2 linked regions of the Microbulbifer sp. GL-2 genome follow. The protein of the gene in region 1 interacts with the protein of each later gene in a pairwise test. Links are inferred from orthologs where the notes say so. Each region holds a gene or a part of one and is shown on either strand. Other genes may lie near its edges.

The links. The genes of interacting proteins can lie anywhere in the genome.
Region 2: the proteins of dnaQ (region 1) and dnaE interact in binary tests that used the Escherichia coli proteins (3 or more experiments, as listed by UniProt). The link is inferred for Microbulbifer sp. GL-2 from one-to-one orthologs.

Annotation. Positions count from the first base shown.
Region 1 is NZ_AP019807.1:3,317,246-3,324,321, reverse strand. Bases 1,858-4,693 are described here. They hold dnaQ (DNA polymerase III subunit epsilon), read right to left. Parts: upstream 3,722-4,693; coding sequence 2,993-3,721; downstream 1,858-2,992. Other genes in these bases: GL2_RS14555 (class I SAM-dependent methyltransferase), read right to left, coding at 4,355-4,693; rnhA (ribonuclease HI), read right to left, coding at 3,735-4,172; nhaB (sodium/proton antiporter NhaB), read left to right, coding at 1,858-2,883. Also shown: GL2_RS14575 (hypothetical protein), read right to left, coding at 1-968; more of nhaB, read left to right, coding at 1,348-1,857; more of GL2_RS14555, read right to left, coding at 4,694-5,014; gloB (hydroxyacylglutathione hydrolase), read left to right, coding at 5,215-5,997; GL2_RS14545 (LysM peptidoglycan-binding domain-containing protein), read left to right, coding at 6,194-7,076. UniProt on the Escherichia coli protein: DNA polymerase III is a complex, multichain enzyme responsible for most of the replicative synthesis in bacteria. The epsilon subunit contain the editing function and is a proofreading 3'-5' exonuclease.
Region 2 is NZ_AP019807.1:3,028,957-3,036,853, reverse strand. The notes cover bases 2,303-6,344. They hold dnaE (DNA polymerase III subunit alpha), read right to left. Parts: upstream 6,022-6,344; coding sequence 2,503-6,021; downstream 2,303-2,502. Other genes in these bases: GL2_RS13230 (gamma carbonic anhydrase family protein), read right to left, coding at 6,288-6,344; GL2_RS13235 (DUF1289 domain-containing protein), read right to left, coding at 6,080-6,295; GL2_RS13245 (acetyl-CoA carboxylase carboxyltransferase subunit alpha), read right to left, coding at 2,303-2,409. In the rest of the region: GL2_RS13250 (TonB-dependent receptor), read right to left, coding at 1-799; more of GL2_RS13245, read right to left, coding at 1,453-2,302; more of GL2_RS13230, read right to left, coding at 6,345-6,824; GL2_RS13225 (methylated-DNA--[protein]-cysteine S-methyltransferase), read right to left, coding at 6,922-7,443; GL2_RS13220 (DNA-3-methyladenine glycosylase 2), read right to left, coding at 7,440-7,897. UniProt on the Escherichia coli protein: DNA polymerase III is a complex, multichain enzyme responsible for most of the replicative synthesis in bacteria. This DNA polymerase also exhibits 3' to 5' exonuclease activity. The alpha chain is the DNA polymerase catalytic subunit.

The DNA of each region.
Region 1 (7,076 bases):
CTGGCAACAGCGGAAATAGCAGTAGCACCGGGACCGCCAAGGCTCGCCCGCTCCCGCTCCAGTTCCTCTTCGGTATATTCGAGGGACTCCGCTGAAAAGACATCGAGGAGTTTGGTTCCGGCTTCAGCGGGCCCAGAGAGGGCGAGCCAATAAATACACTCTTTTAACAGAATTGGGGGTGCAGGCTGATCCAGGGCTGTATCACATTCTTTTTGCAGGGCGCGCAACCAGCGGTCGAACATGCTAAACACCATGACCCGGGAGCGACTGATACGCATCTCACACGCGGCCATACCAGTTAGGGCTGCACCAGCCACGACCCATAAGCGTCCGTTCGGGCGCCCCGAAGTGATACTGGCAATTCGCTCCAAGGCTCGAGCCATCATGGTAAAAGCCGGGCCCCGGGGTTTACCACGCAATAACGCCAATAGGCCAACTTGGTACATATGACGGAATCTGCGGACAAAGCTGCGCAGGTCCTCTGACATTACTGCCGATGCCCCCATGCCGGGAATCGAAGCATCCAGGTTACAGCGAAAGAAGTGGCTTTCGGGCACCGGTGGCTGAGAGCGAGCGGCTCTGAGGTTGTTGATAAAAGGGATGAGTAGCTCTGGTCTGGCTATTGCCCGACTCTGCACAAAATCGAGATAACGGCCCAGCACATAAAAGCCGGTACCCAGGGCCTCCAATAGTTCCTCTGTGGCCTGCTGACGCCCTTCCAGCACTTCGGTTAAAGCTGTAATTTTTTCCTGGGCAAGCAGTTCACCAGCATGAAGCTGCACCATTTGCAGAACGCCGCTAACTTGCCTGAGAGCAGCCAAGCATTGCTCCAGCGACTGCTTCTGGGTGGTATCTGCTGTAAATTTGTCCAAGTGAGAGGTAGCACTATCTATTGCTACTACCAGCTCATCCTTGACCACATTGACAGAAGTGATGTTGATCTTGCGCAATTCACTCTTTGCCTGCACCGCTGCACTCTTCCTGTAACCGAACAAAAAACAACCAAAGCAATAAGCTCTGGTTAGGTAAAGGGCAATTTATACCAATAGAGGAAAGAGTCCACCTTTCCGCAAATAAATTCCACCGAATATTCGACAAATCCCGCTCTACTCCCGCTGAACCCCTAAATTACTTGAATTTTCCAGAAAACCCAGTAGCGTTTGCTACTTTCAAGTGTACCGGTGTGCACTTTTTTTGCGCTTGCGCACAAAAAACAATCAACCCTAAGGGCTGAACGCAAAGGAAGGAAAGAACGCGGCTGGGGCTCCCCCGATAATGCCGTACAGGGCAGGGAAAACCCGACACTCCAATTTGACCCGAATACTGGGTTAACCAGGGAAGTAAATGATGAACACTTACAACAATGCACTTACGGCTTCGGGTAGCGGTTTTGGCCGGGCTTTTGCCGATAATTTTCTCGGCGAGGCCCCAGACTGGTACAAGCTGACAATAGCTGCCTTTCTTCTTTTAAATCCACTAATACTTTACGTTAGTGGACCGTTTATAACCGGCTGGGTACTCATTGGAGAATTCATTTTCACCCTGGCAATGGCACTGAAGTGCTACCCGCTTCAGCCGGGAGGACTACTCGCGATCGAAGCAGTACTGATGGGAATGACCAGCACTGATGCTGTCTATCATGAAGTAGTCGAAAATATTGAAGTTATCCTGCTGCTGATGTTTATGGTAGCCGGGATCTATTTTATGAAGAGCCTGCTGCTCTTTGTATTTACCAAGATCCTGATTAACGTGAATTCAAAAAGCATGCTGTCACTGCTTTTTTGTGCAGTCGCTGCCGTGCTCTCGGCATTCCTTGATGCACTAACAGTAACCGCCGTTTTGATTGCGGTTGCAGTGGGTTTTTACTCGGTCTATCACCGGGTTGCCTCCCAACAGCCTCATCACCACCATGATCACGACCACTCCAATGATGAACATGTGGTGGAATATCACCGTGAGGACCTCGATCAGTTCCGCGCTTATCTTCGCAGCCTGATTATGCACGGGGCCGTGGGAACGGCTCTGGGGGGCGTATGCACACTGGTTGGTGAACCTCAAAACCTGTTGATTGCCGAGAAAGCTGGCTGGGAGTTTCTTCAATTTTTCCTGCAAATGGCTCCTGTCACCATCCCCACTCTGTTTGCAGGGCTTATTACCTGCGTAATCCTGGAGAAAACCAAAATTTTGGGTTACGGAGCCCAGCTGCCTCACGCAGTGCGTGAAGTGCTGTTAAATTACTCCAGAGAAGAAGAGAAAAAGCGCACCTCTGCACAGGTAGCAGAGCTCTGGGTGCAGGGTATCGTTGCCCTTTTACTCGTATTCGCCCTGGCCTTCCATGTAGCCGAGGTCGGCATTATTGGCCTGATGATCATTGTGCTCCTGACCTCCTTTAACGGTATTGTTCAGGAAGCTCGCATTGGCCATGCCTTTGAAGAGGCCCTGCCTTTCACCGCCCTGCTGGTAGTATTTTTTGCCATTGTCGCGGTAATTCACCAACAGCACCTTTTTGAGCCTGTAACCCACTTTGTACTATCACAAAAACTGGAGCACCAGCCTGGGTTACTGTTTCTGGCCAATGGTATTCTGTCCATGATCAGTGACAATGTGTTCGTGGCTACTGTGTATATCAACGAGGTAAAAGCTGCACTGACTGCTGGCGATATTACCCGGGAGCACTTTGATAAGCTGGCGATAGCGATTAATACAGGTACCAATCTGCCGAGTGTCGCCACTCCCAATGGCCAAGCAGCCTTCTTGTTTCTGTTGACGTCTGCGCTGGCTCCGCTGATTCGCTTATCCTACGGGCGCATGGTGGTGATGGCTATTCCATACACCATCGTACTCAGTATTGTTGCTTTGATTTGTGTCGTCTACGCGATATAAGATAACTGGAAGGGGCTTGTAGGGTAGGCTCCCACTGTAAGGGCCCGCAAAGAGTGACCTAAAAGCTGATCAACACCTAAGAAAAAAGCCGGCATTGCCGGCTTTTTTCTTACCAAAAATGCTTCCCTGAGGATTTTTCCAGCAGGGCCAGCATGGATTGGTGGGCCTCCAGTTCCTTAGTATCTGCCTGGACGACTAGCAGGGGCTCACGACCTGCAGGGAGCCTGCGAATGGCTGTCGAGGCCGCTTCACTCTGCCCCGTCTCCCCTTCCTCCTGATTTTGCGTATCCCCACCCTGTGCCAGCACCAGATCAGTCTGACCGCCGGTCATCATCAAATAGACGTCGGCGAGAATCTCCGCATCCAGTAGTGCACCATGCAAGTCGCGCTGGGAATTATCGACAAAATAGCGCTTGCACAGAGCATCCAGGTTATTTTTCTGGCCTGGATGTTTTTCACGGGCCAAAGCCAGGGTATCCAGTACCGTGCAATGAGCAGCCACGTTTTTCCAGCGCGGATTACCCAGCAGTTTCAGCTCAGAATTGATGAAGCCGACATCGAAGGGGGCATTGTGGATAACCAGCTCGGCCCCTTCGCAGAAATCCATAAACTCATCAGCAACCCGTGCAAAGACCGGCTTGTCGGTGAGGAATTCGTTAGTGATGCCATGAACTTCGATAGCACCATCATCTACCTGCCGTTGCGGGTTGATATATTGGTGGTAATGGCGCCCGGTAAGCTTACGATTAACCAGTTCCACACAGCCAATTTCGATAATCCGGTGGCCACTCTTCGGATCAAGGCCAGTTGTTTCCGTATCGAGGACGACTTGACGCATTCTCTACACTCCCTCAGGACTCCAGCTCATCTATACCGCGATTGGCTAACTGGTCCGCTCGCTCATTACCCGGGTGGCCGGCATGCCCCTTAACCCAATGCCACTCTACTTGGTGCCGGGCAACGCTCTCATCCAGCAGGCGCCAAAGATCAGCATTCTTAACCGGCTTCTTACTGGCAGTCTTCCAGCCGTTTTTCTTCCAGTTGTTAATCCAACCGGTAATACCCTGACGCAAGTATTGGGAATCGGTGTGTAGATCAACCTGGCATGGCTGTTTCAATGCCTCCAGGGCCTGAATCGCTGCCATCAGCTCCATCCGGTTATTAGTGGTGTGAGACTCGCCACCACACAATTCTTTCTCCAGGTCACCAAAGACCAGAAGAGCCCCCCAGCCGCCGGGGCCTGGGTTGCCACGGCAGGCACCATCGGTATAGATAGTTATTTGTTTCAAAATCAACGCCAAAAAATTAGGGAAGTAACCGATTCACGAAAAGAAAGTTGAAGATCAGTGTTTCTGATACTTGTTCCGCGCCGCAACCCGGGGACTCGTGGGTGTGGCCACCAAGGCGGGTTTTCGTTCAGTGCGCCAGTTAATTTTTATGGTGCGCACACGCGCCACCTCTTTGCGCGCGACTATGATGTAAAAGCCCCCCAAGGCAAGCGCCAGCGGGAGCCCAGATGCTCCATCCACGCGGTTTTAGCGAGTAGCTCGCGCTGCTGCAGGGGCAACCGAAAGAACCCGCGGTGAACCCGGTCCGCCTGTAAATCCAGTAGGTTCATCCAATCGGCAACCCGAGCCGCGCGCATTTGGTTGCCCCTCTGGTAGGCACCGCGGGAGAACAGTAACCTCGACAAACCAAGAAGGGAAAAAGGGTTAAAGCCCATTAGTAACATATGACCCCCGGGTATCAGCACCCGAGCGGCCTCCCGCAAGACCTGGTGTGGATGTGCAGAAAAGTCCAGCAAGTGATGCAGCAGAACAACATCAATAGATTCAGACGGAAGAGGCAAGTTCTCCAGTTCCACCTGTGCCGCCCCTTTCTGCTCTGGGCAAGTAGCAAGACGAAAGCGATGATTGATACGACTGGAGGCAGCAAAATCTACAGCGTCTGTAACCCCTGCCTGCAGTAGGTGATAGCCAAAAAAGCCATCCACCAATGGCTGGGTAAGCGCCAACTGCTGGGACAGGATTTCCTGTCCCAAACTACTGGAAAACCAGTGAGATAGCGCCGGACAGGCCTTTGCCAGTGACGGCGGATCCGAGTCACTCCGTGACTTGAACTTATCAGTCATTCAATCTCCCATTGGAAACCAGCAAAACCAGCGCTTAAAGCCACCCAGTGTGGGTTTTGACTGCAAAACCCCTGATCTTAACAAGATAAGGTGGCGTTATTTGCCATGTGCTAAATCGGGCCAACCGAAAGCGCTTTCAGCACACTACCACTCTGGTTACATGGTATCGTTTCCAGCCCCAGATGGCAGGCAGGATTAACATGCTTTCAATAACACCTATCCCCGCACTCAATGATAACTATATCTGGCACCTTACAAATGGTGATGAGCACTGGATTGTCGATCCAGGGGAAGCTGCTCCTGTAGTCCAGGCGCTCCAGGGAGCCTCACTGGATGGCATCTTGATCACCCACCACCATTTTGACCACACTGGCGGCATAGCAGAGTTACATAAGCGCTACCAATGCCCGGTTTTTGGGCCCAACTCAGTCAGAGAGGTAACAAATACCATCGGTGAGGGGGACAGCATTCAGGTTCTCGGAACCCCCATAAGGGTCTGGAGCATTCCCGGGCACACCCTGGATCATCTTGCACTAATCCTCAGTGAGCAAGAGACCGATGGTAATACGCAAATCCATCTCTTCTGCGGCGACACCCTATTTGCCGCTGGCTGTGGGCGCTTATTTGAGGGCAGCCCCGAACAGATGTTCCATTCTCTGCAACGGCTCAGCGCCTTACCTCCCACAACGAGGGTTTACTGTGCCCATGAATACACAGTTGGCAACCTCAACTTTGCCAGAACTATTGAGCCGGACAACTCTGCAATAACTCAGAGACTGCAGGATTGCCAAGCGCTCAGGGCTGCCGGTAAGCCGACACTGCCATCTGATATCGCCGAAGAGCAGGCGACCAATCCCTTCCTGCGCTGCCATATTACCGAGGTTATGCAGAGTGGTGCGCGACACTTGGGTCGTGAAAACCCCAAAGGCCTGAACGAAGTTGAAGTATTTTCAAGCCTTCGCGACCTGAAAGACCACTTCTGACAAAGTGACCTCGGCTAGAATCCTGTAACAATCAACGGTAAAAGAGCTGTCTATATTTTATACGGTTACGTTGACCGAAACTATTCCAGCTATTTAGAATCCTATGGCTAGGATCTAATACTCAGTGTCAGCATAAAATAAGCGCCAAAGCGCGACCTGAGTCGGGAATTAAAAGAAATACTCGCGGATACCAATCATGGTTCATAAGAATTTTGCCGTGGCGCTTTTAGCTGCCACGGTTGGGGCTTGCTCTCAATTGCCGAATAAAGGCACTACGCCCGAGAGCGAAACTACCCAAGCAAAAGAAACCACAACTGCGAGTAGCGTTGCTGCCTCTACTCCCAAACCAAAAGAGGAAACCCTTCCTCCAACAGATATCTGGGAGCGCCTGCGTCGCGGTTTTCGCCTAAACCACCACGTCGATAATGCGAAAGTCCAGGACTACATTGCCTATTTTTCACGCAATGAAGGCTATATGGCACGCGTAAGCGAGCGCTCGCGTCGCTATATATTCCATGTAGTCGAGGAGTTGGAACAAGCAAACTTACCTCTCGAACTCGCTCTACTGCCAATCGTTGAGAGCGCGTACGACCCCTTTGCCTATTCCCATGCGCGAGCTTCCGGCATGTGGCAATTTATCCCCTCTACCGGCCGCTCATTCGGCTTGCAACAAAACTGGTGGTATGACGGTCGCCGTGACGTGCATGAATCGACTCAGGCAGCAGTTAAATACTTCAAATACCTGACAGAGCGTTTTGACGGTGACTGGGAGCTGGCCTTGGCCGCCTACAATGCCGGTGAAGGCACCGTGCGCAGAGCTGTGGAGCGCAACCGCCGCAAGGGCCTGGGTACCAGCTTCTGGGAGCTAAAACTGCCGAGAGAAACCAAACGGTATCTACCGCAACTACTCGCATTGGCGGAAGTTGTTTCACGCCCCGACTTTTATAAAGTGCCACTGCACAATGTCGCCAACGAACCTTACTACGCCCTCGTCAATGTCGGCAGCCAAATTGATATGGCACAGGCCGCGGAGCTGGCCGAGATTGAAATCGATGAGCTCTACCTACTCAACCCGGGTT
Region 2 (7,897 bases), 290 kb from region 1 along the record:
CATTAATAATTTGTATTGGCTCACCAGAACTATCACCGGGTGACTGTGGAATAGTTCCATCGTATGCCTCAGTATTCCAATTGTTGACATAGGCTCCGCTGGCACTGCTATCTCGACTTTGATAGGAGCCACTTAAGGAAAACCCAAATCTCTCATCTTCATCAGTCCAACTAAACAACCCTGATGTTTCCGGTGTATAGTCATCACCGACTTCGTTGGTGGTATCTCTCAGGGCTTTTAGTCCAAGCGACATTTTCAAGCCTGGATCATCCAGCGGGCGTTGAGTAACAATATTGATTGTGGCTCCCATTCCACCAGAGGCAATATCCGCACGTCCTGTCTTGTAAACTTCCAGCGCCTTCACACTTTCTGCAGCCAGGTTATCCATATCAAAGGCACGCCCCTGATCTACACCACCACCATTTTGATTTAATGAGCTGGATGGCATAAGGCGGCCGTTGAGCGTGATCAGATTATAATCCGGGCCAAATCCACGCACAGTCACCTGGCTGCCCTCGCCATTGCGACGATCAATTGAAACCCCTGTAATTCGCTGCAGAGATTCTGCAAGATTGGAATCCGGGAACTTGCCCATATCCTCTGCGGATATGGCATCCACAACACCAGCACTATCCCGCTTTTTATCCATTGAATTTGTCATACTGGCACGAATGCCGGTTACTGTTATCTCCTCGATAACTTCGCTTTCTGCCGCTACCACCGGCTGCATGCAGCTTGCCCCAATGACAATGGAAATCGTAAGCGCCAGACGATCTCTGTAAAATAATTTTTGTTTCATTATTAGCTACCCAGTTATTGATTTTCTATGGCTTGTTTGGGAGTTCAGGCTCAACCAAACCTTTCGCTGCAACCCCGGGGATTACAGACTCATTGGGAAATTGCAACGATTGATGTGTCTCTATCAACCCACCATTAGTTTGCCTGTGTCTGGCTCACGTTCCATTGGACAGAGTGGTAAAATGGGATATTGCGGATTAAAACCGGGGCAACAAGGATGAAACCATAGGGAGATTTATTTTATTTTCACAAAATCATGCAGCTAAATTTATTTAATCACACGTTTTGGAGTGGGATTCCAGTCTGCTGCCAAAATGAAAAGCTCACAGACAAACATTAATCCAAAAATAGATTTCCAGCCATAAAAGTACCAAGAGGCAGGATTTAACAACTAGACAAATACTCTGTATAAAAAGGCACTTTTCAAAATTACCCGCAGTAGAATCGTCTTATAATTTCGTATCTATACTATTCAGACTTTTCCAAAAAAAGGCTTCATATAGAGTAAATATACAAAATAACAAAGCAGCGGAGGGGCCGTTTAATAACGAGCAATAAAAAAAGGAGGAGTACTATTATACAGTTGGTATTGATCTTTCCGGCCGAATCACATTGGGATCAATGACTCCAGCCGGATTAGATTTTAAATAACGATTAAGAAACGATATTGCCGTAGCTCATCAGGCGCTGGTAGCGTTTTTCCAGCAACTCATCGATGGGAATACCACTCAGTTGATCCAGCTGTTCACTGAGGCGCTCTCGCAAGCGAGCAGCCATGGTATCCGGATCCCGGTGTGCGCCACCAAGAGGTTCTGCAATAGTTTCATCCACAATGCCCAGCTCTTCCAACACGCTGGAGGTCACTCCCATAGCCTCAGCGGCCAGCGGTGCCTTGTCCACGGTTTTCCAGATGATATTGGCACAGCCTTCCGGGGAGATCACAAAGTAAGTGGAATATTGCAACATATTCAGCTGATCGCCGACACCGATAGCCAAAGCGCCACCAGACGAGCCCTCTCCAATCACGGTGCAAATAATCGGTGTGCGCAGGCGAGACATCACAGCCAGATTCTGGGCGATAGCCTCACTGATACCGCGCTCTTCACTATCGATACCAGGGTAAGCTCCCGGGGTGTCAATCAGGGTGAGTACCGGCATCTTGAAACGCTCGGCCATCTCCATGATACGCAGAGCTTTGCGATAGCCTTCAGGCTTGGGCATACCAAAATTGCGCGCCACCTTTTCATTGACAGTGCGCCCCTTCTCCTCACCGATTACTGCCACCGGCTTGCCATTGAGGCGGGCAATGCCGGCAATAATAGCTTTGTCATCACCAAAGTGGCGGTCACCATGCAGCTCATCCCAATCGGTAAACAGACGTTCGATATAGTCCTTGGAATAAGGACGCTGTGGGTGTCGCGCCACCTGGACAACCTGCCAGGGAGTCAAGTCGGAGTAAATGGACTCAGTCAGGTTTTTGCTCTTTTCCCGCAGCCGGGTTACCTCATCGGCAATGTTCAGTTCGTTGTCGTCGCCAACCAGCTGCAACTCTTTGATTTTGCTTTCCAGCTCTGCAATTGGCTGCTCAAACTCGAGAAAGTTGAAATTCATGAAATCTGCGCCTTTAACTCTTTTCAACGCCACTGGGCATTCACAGCGGCATAGCTTAACTGTACAGAACCAACCAGTCGAGTATGGTGGACTTTAACGCCGTTCGGCGTATTGAAGTGCCACCTGCTCACGTCCCAGTAACTCCTTCAGGGACTGGACCATCTGATCATTCGGCTCCACATTCCACTCGGGTGGAAGGCGGTAGAGACCTCGCGCATCGTGGCGCAACACTTCCAGGTTGACCCTGCACTGACCGCCAGTATAGGGCTGCAGGCATGCGGCCAAGCGCTTGGCCAGTCCCGGCGTCGCGGTGCCACTGATTACTTGAAGACGTACACCAGTCACACTGCTCTGACGTAACTCATCCAGAGTGGACACTCCATTGACCGTCATCTTCAGACCGCCACTGTAGTCATCATTCGCTACAGGACCATCCAGCACCAACAGTGCATCCTTGGCCAGCTTTTCCCGATGCTCACCGAAAGCCTCACTGAACATAGCCGCCTCGATACGGCCACTGCGATCGTCCAGAGTAATAATTGCCATGGTGTCACCACGCTTGGTCTTCATCACCCGCATAGCGACAACCAGCCCCGCTACTTTTTGCGACTCGCGGCCCGGTTTCAGGTCGGCAATACGCGCCTTCACCAGGTGCTTTAGCTCATCGGCATATTCGTCGATGGGGTGGCCCGTCAGGTATAACCCCAAGGTATTTTTTTCACCCTCAAGGCGCTCACGGATACTCCAACAGCGGGTGCGACGGAAATCCTCATACACATCACCATCGGATGCCTGGGGCACCACCTCACCAAACAGGTCCATCATGCCGGCATTGGCATTGGCTTTTTGCTGGTCCGCCGCCTTCACCGCCTCATCCAGAGCGTTAAACAACACTGCACGGGAATAATCCAGTCCGTCAGCGCCACCGGTATCCGGCCCGATACTATCGAGGGCACCGGATCGCACCAACGCCTCCAGCGCACGTTTGTTCACCTTGCGTGGGTCGACACGCGAGCAGAAGTCGAACAGGTCAGTAAAGACACCGCCCTCCTTCCGCGCCGCGATAATATTTTCAATGGGCCCCTCTCCCAATCCCTTGATGGCACCGAGACCGTAAATAATGCGGTTATCGATATCCACTGAGAACTGGAAACTGCCCAGGTTCACATCCGGGGGTACCAGCACCAGCTCCATGGCCCGGCACTCTTCGATAAAGGTCACCACCTTATCGGTCTTATCCATATCCGAAGACATGGTGGCCGCCATAAACTGGGCCGGATAGTGCGCCTTCAGCCAGGCAGTCTGGTATGACACCAGTGCGTAGGCTGCCGAGTGGGACTTGTTAAAGCCGTAACCCGCGAACTTCTCTACCAGGTCGAAGATCTTAATCGCAAGTTCGGGGTCAATGCCCTGCTCTTTCGCACCATTTTCAAAAGTGGCCCTCTGTTTGGCCATTTCCTCCGGTTTCTTCTTACCCATGGCTCGACGCAACAGGTCGGCGCCGCCGAGTGTATATCCCGCCAGCTCCTGGGCGATCTGCATCACCTGCTCCTGGTACACGATGACCCCGTAGGTGGGTTCCAGGATAGGCTTCAGTTTCTCGTGCTGGTATTTGGCATCCGGGTAGGCTACCTGTGCACGGCCGTGTTTACGGTTAATAAAGTCATCAACCATACCCGACTGCAGTGGGCCCGGACGGAACAGAGCCACCAGGGCGATCATGTCCTCAAGGTTATCCGGTTGCAGGCGCTTGATCAGGTCCTTCATGCCACGGGATTCCAGCTGGAACACCGCTGTGGTCTCGGCTCGCTTGAGCATTTTGAAGGTTTCTTCATCGTCGAGGGGCAACTCGGCTATATCCAGGGGTTCCAGCCCCTCTCTGCCGCGCTGCTCATCCACCATGCGCTTGGCCCAGTCGATGATGGTCAGCGTCCGCAGGCCGAGGAAGTCGAACTTCACCAGGCCCGCATCTTCCACATCGTTTTTATCGAACTGAGTTACCAGACCTGCGCCAGTCTCGTCACAATAGAGCGGCGCAAAGTCGGTAAGCTTGGTGGGGGCGATAACCACACCACCGGCGTGCTTGCCCACGTTACGGGAGACCCCTTCGAGTTGCAGCGCCATCTCCCAGATTTCCTGACCCTCATCATCGTGATCGAGAAACTCCCGCAGCACATCCTCTTGCTCAAAAGCCTTCTGCAGGGTCATACCTACATCCGGGGGAATCATCTTTGACAGTTTATCGGCAAGGCCGTAAGACTTGCCCTGTACCCGCGCCACATCGCGCACCACCGCTTTTGCCGCCATGGTGCCGAAGGTAATAATCTGGCTCACCGCCTGGCGGCCGTAGTTATCCGCTACGTAGCCAATTACCCGATCGCGCTTCTCCATACAGAAGTCGATATCAAAGTCGGGCATGGAAACCCGTTCCGGGTTAAGGAATCGCTCGAACAGAAGATCATATTGCAGCGGATCCAGGTCGGTAATATCCAGCGAGTAGGCCACCAGCGAGCCGGCACCAGAACCCCGCCCTGGCCCCACTGGAATATCCTGCTCCTTGGCCCATTGGATAAAGTCCATCACGATCAGGAAGTAACCGGGGAACCCCATCTGGATAATAATATCCAGTTCAAAACGCAGGCGTTCCTCATATATCTTGCGGCGCTCAGCGTAGTCGGCCGAGGATTTGTCTAGAATCGACTCCAGACGCTGCTCCATGCCTTCATAGGAAACCTTTTCGAAGAACTGGTCTTCGGTCATCCCCTCGGGAATCGGGTATTCCGGCAGGAAATATTTGCCCAACTGAATCGGTGCGGAACAGCGCTTGGCAATCTCCACCGTATTTTGCAGGGCCTCGGGAACATCACTGAACAGCTCCCACATTTCCTCGGGAGTACGGAAATACTGCTCGGCGGAATAACGGCGCTCACGGCGGGGATCGTCGAGGGCGCGGCCTTCGTGGATGCAAACACGCACCTCGTGGGCCTCGAACTCGCTCTCCTCCATAAAACGCACATCATTGGTGGCCACCACCGGCAAGTTCAATATCTGGGCAAGGTTTACGGCCGAATGCAGATAATCTTCATCGCCGGCACGGCCCGTACGCTGCAATTCCAGGTAGTAGCGACCGGGAAACAGTTCCGCCCACTCCCTGGCCAGCTCCTCTGCCTGGGCGCGACGCCCGGCAACCAGGGCTCGGCCCACATCGCCATATTTCGCACCGGACAGCATCAGTACCCCTTCGCTGTACTCTTTTACCCACTCGCGCTTGATATAGGCATTGCCGTGGTATTGCCCCTCCATCCAGGCGCGGGAGATCAGTTCGGTAATATTCCGGTAACCATCACCATTCATAGCGTAAAGGGTGATCAGTGTGGGCTTGCCTTCGCCGCCCTCACTGAGCCAGAAATCCGCAGCGGTAATAGGTTTAATTCCAGCGCCAAGGCAGGCCCGATAAAATTTGATCTGGCCGTAGAGATTACACTGGTCGGTGAGGGCCAGGGCCGGAATTTCCAGCTCCTGGGCGCGAGCGACTGCGGGCTTGATGCGCACCAGGCCGTCAATCAGGGAAAATTCGGAGTGAATTCTTAGGTGGACAAAGGGTTGGGTCATATTTGCGTTTGGTTCCGGGCCCTGCGAGGCTCGGCCCCGACAAAGCGCTATCGATTATTTACCAGAGTCGGCCCATTTGCCGCGCGCGCTCAGTACAGAGTTTCAACACCGCGCGGCGCTCATCATTGTTCATAGAGCCCCAGCGGCTGATTTCCATACCACTGCGGAAGCAGCCCTCGCACACATCATCATTGTTGAGAGCGCACACGGAAATACAGGGGGACTTCACCGGGCGCTCTTTGGGCACCACAGTTTTTACCGGTTGTTCAGACATCTTCAGCCTCAAGCGGGATCAGCTCATTGGCAAAGACCTTGCCATTGGCCGCGTAGTGGTCGCTGCTGGCTTTGAGTAGTTCATAGGTGGCTGGATCCAGGGTTTTGATCACCTTACCGGGGGTGCCCACCACCATGGAGTAGTCGGGGATCACCGTATCCTCGGTTATCAGCGCATTGGCGCCGATAATACAGCACTTGCCAATCTTGGCTCGGTTCAGGATCACGGCATTGATACCAATCAGGCTGTAATCACCTATCTCACAGCCATGCAGCATCACTTTATGGCCTACGGTGACACCAGTGCCAATCGTCATTGGTGTGCCCGGATCCGCGTGCAGCACTGAGCCATCCTGTACATTGCTATTCTCGCCAATTGTGATTTGCGCACAGTCACCGCGCACCACTGCGTTAAACCATACGGAGCTGTGTGCGAGCATACGCACATCGCCAATTACATGGGCACCCGGTGCGATATAGTGGCCCTCGCCCTCCAGTTGTGGCTCTTTATCCCCCAATCTGTACAGCATTTGGCCTCCGGCTCGATCTGGTTACGAACCGCATATTATCCCGTGCCAGGAGGGCTGTGGCTAGCGGATGAACCTTGCGCTTTTCATTTCCTGTGTATCAGAGCAACTCTCCCTGGCCTACAAAGTTGGCTCCCTCCAGGGTGAGTAAGCGTGCCTTCAAAGGCAGGCCACCGGCATAACCGGTGAGACTGCCATTAGCTCCGATCACACGGTGACAGGGAATTACCACAGCAACCGGGTTGGCACCATTGGCCCGCGCCACCGCACGAATAGCACGGGGCTTCCCCAGCCACTGGGCTTGCTGGCTGTAACTGCGGGTTTCACCGAAGGGAATTTGCAGTAGCGCATCCCAAACCTGGCGCTGGAATTCAGTACCCTGTGGCGCCAGTGGCAGATCAAAACTTTTTCGCTGGCCGGCAATATATTCCCGCAGCTGCAGGGCCGCTAAATCTGTCAGCTCCGAGGCGCCCCGCTGCCAACCGGCCCCAAGCTGCAGTGGGCGCTCCTCATCGTAAAACCGGAGTGCAACGATGCCCCTGGAGATATCCTCTCCCCCCAGCTCACAGGCCGCGATGGCAACATCACCCAGCTCCGTGATGTAACTCTCGTAGACAATCATTTTTTCTCTCCAGATTTCAGGGACTGCCACAACAAAATGGCGCCATATGCCCGCCAGGGCCGCCACTGCTCTGCTCGCTCCAGGGCCTCTTTGGGTTTTACCTTCTCACCGTCACTGCCCAGGGCTTGCAGAATACCCAGGTCCGAAGCGGGAAAAGCATCCGGCTTCGACAGGCCACGCATAGCAATATATTGCGCCGTCCAATCGCCAATACCCGGCAATGCCGTAACTTGGCTGCACCAATCCTCCAGGGACTGATCGGCAAAACTCACACGACCATCCAGAGTTGCAGCAACAAACTCCTGTAGGGTTTTCACTCGAGCGCGGGTCAATCCTATATCGGCAAAGTCTGCCGCGGCGAGCCGCTCCGCCGTTGGGAATAGCAAGCGCTCTTTGCCGGAATCGTCCACAAAAGACTCCCCATAACGGGCTACAATACGTCCGGCAATAGTAG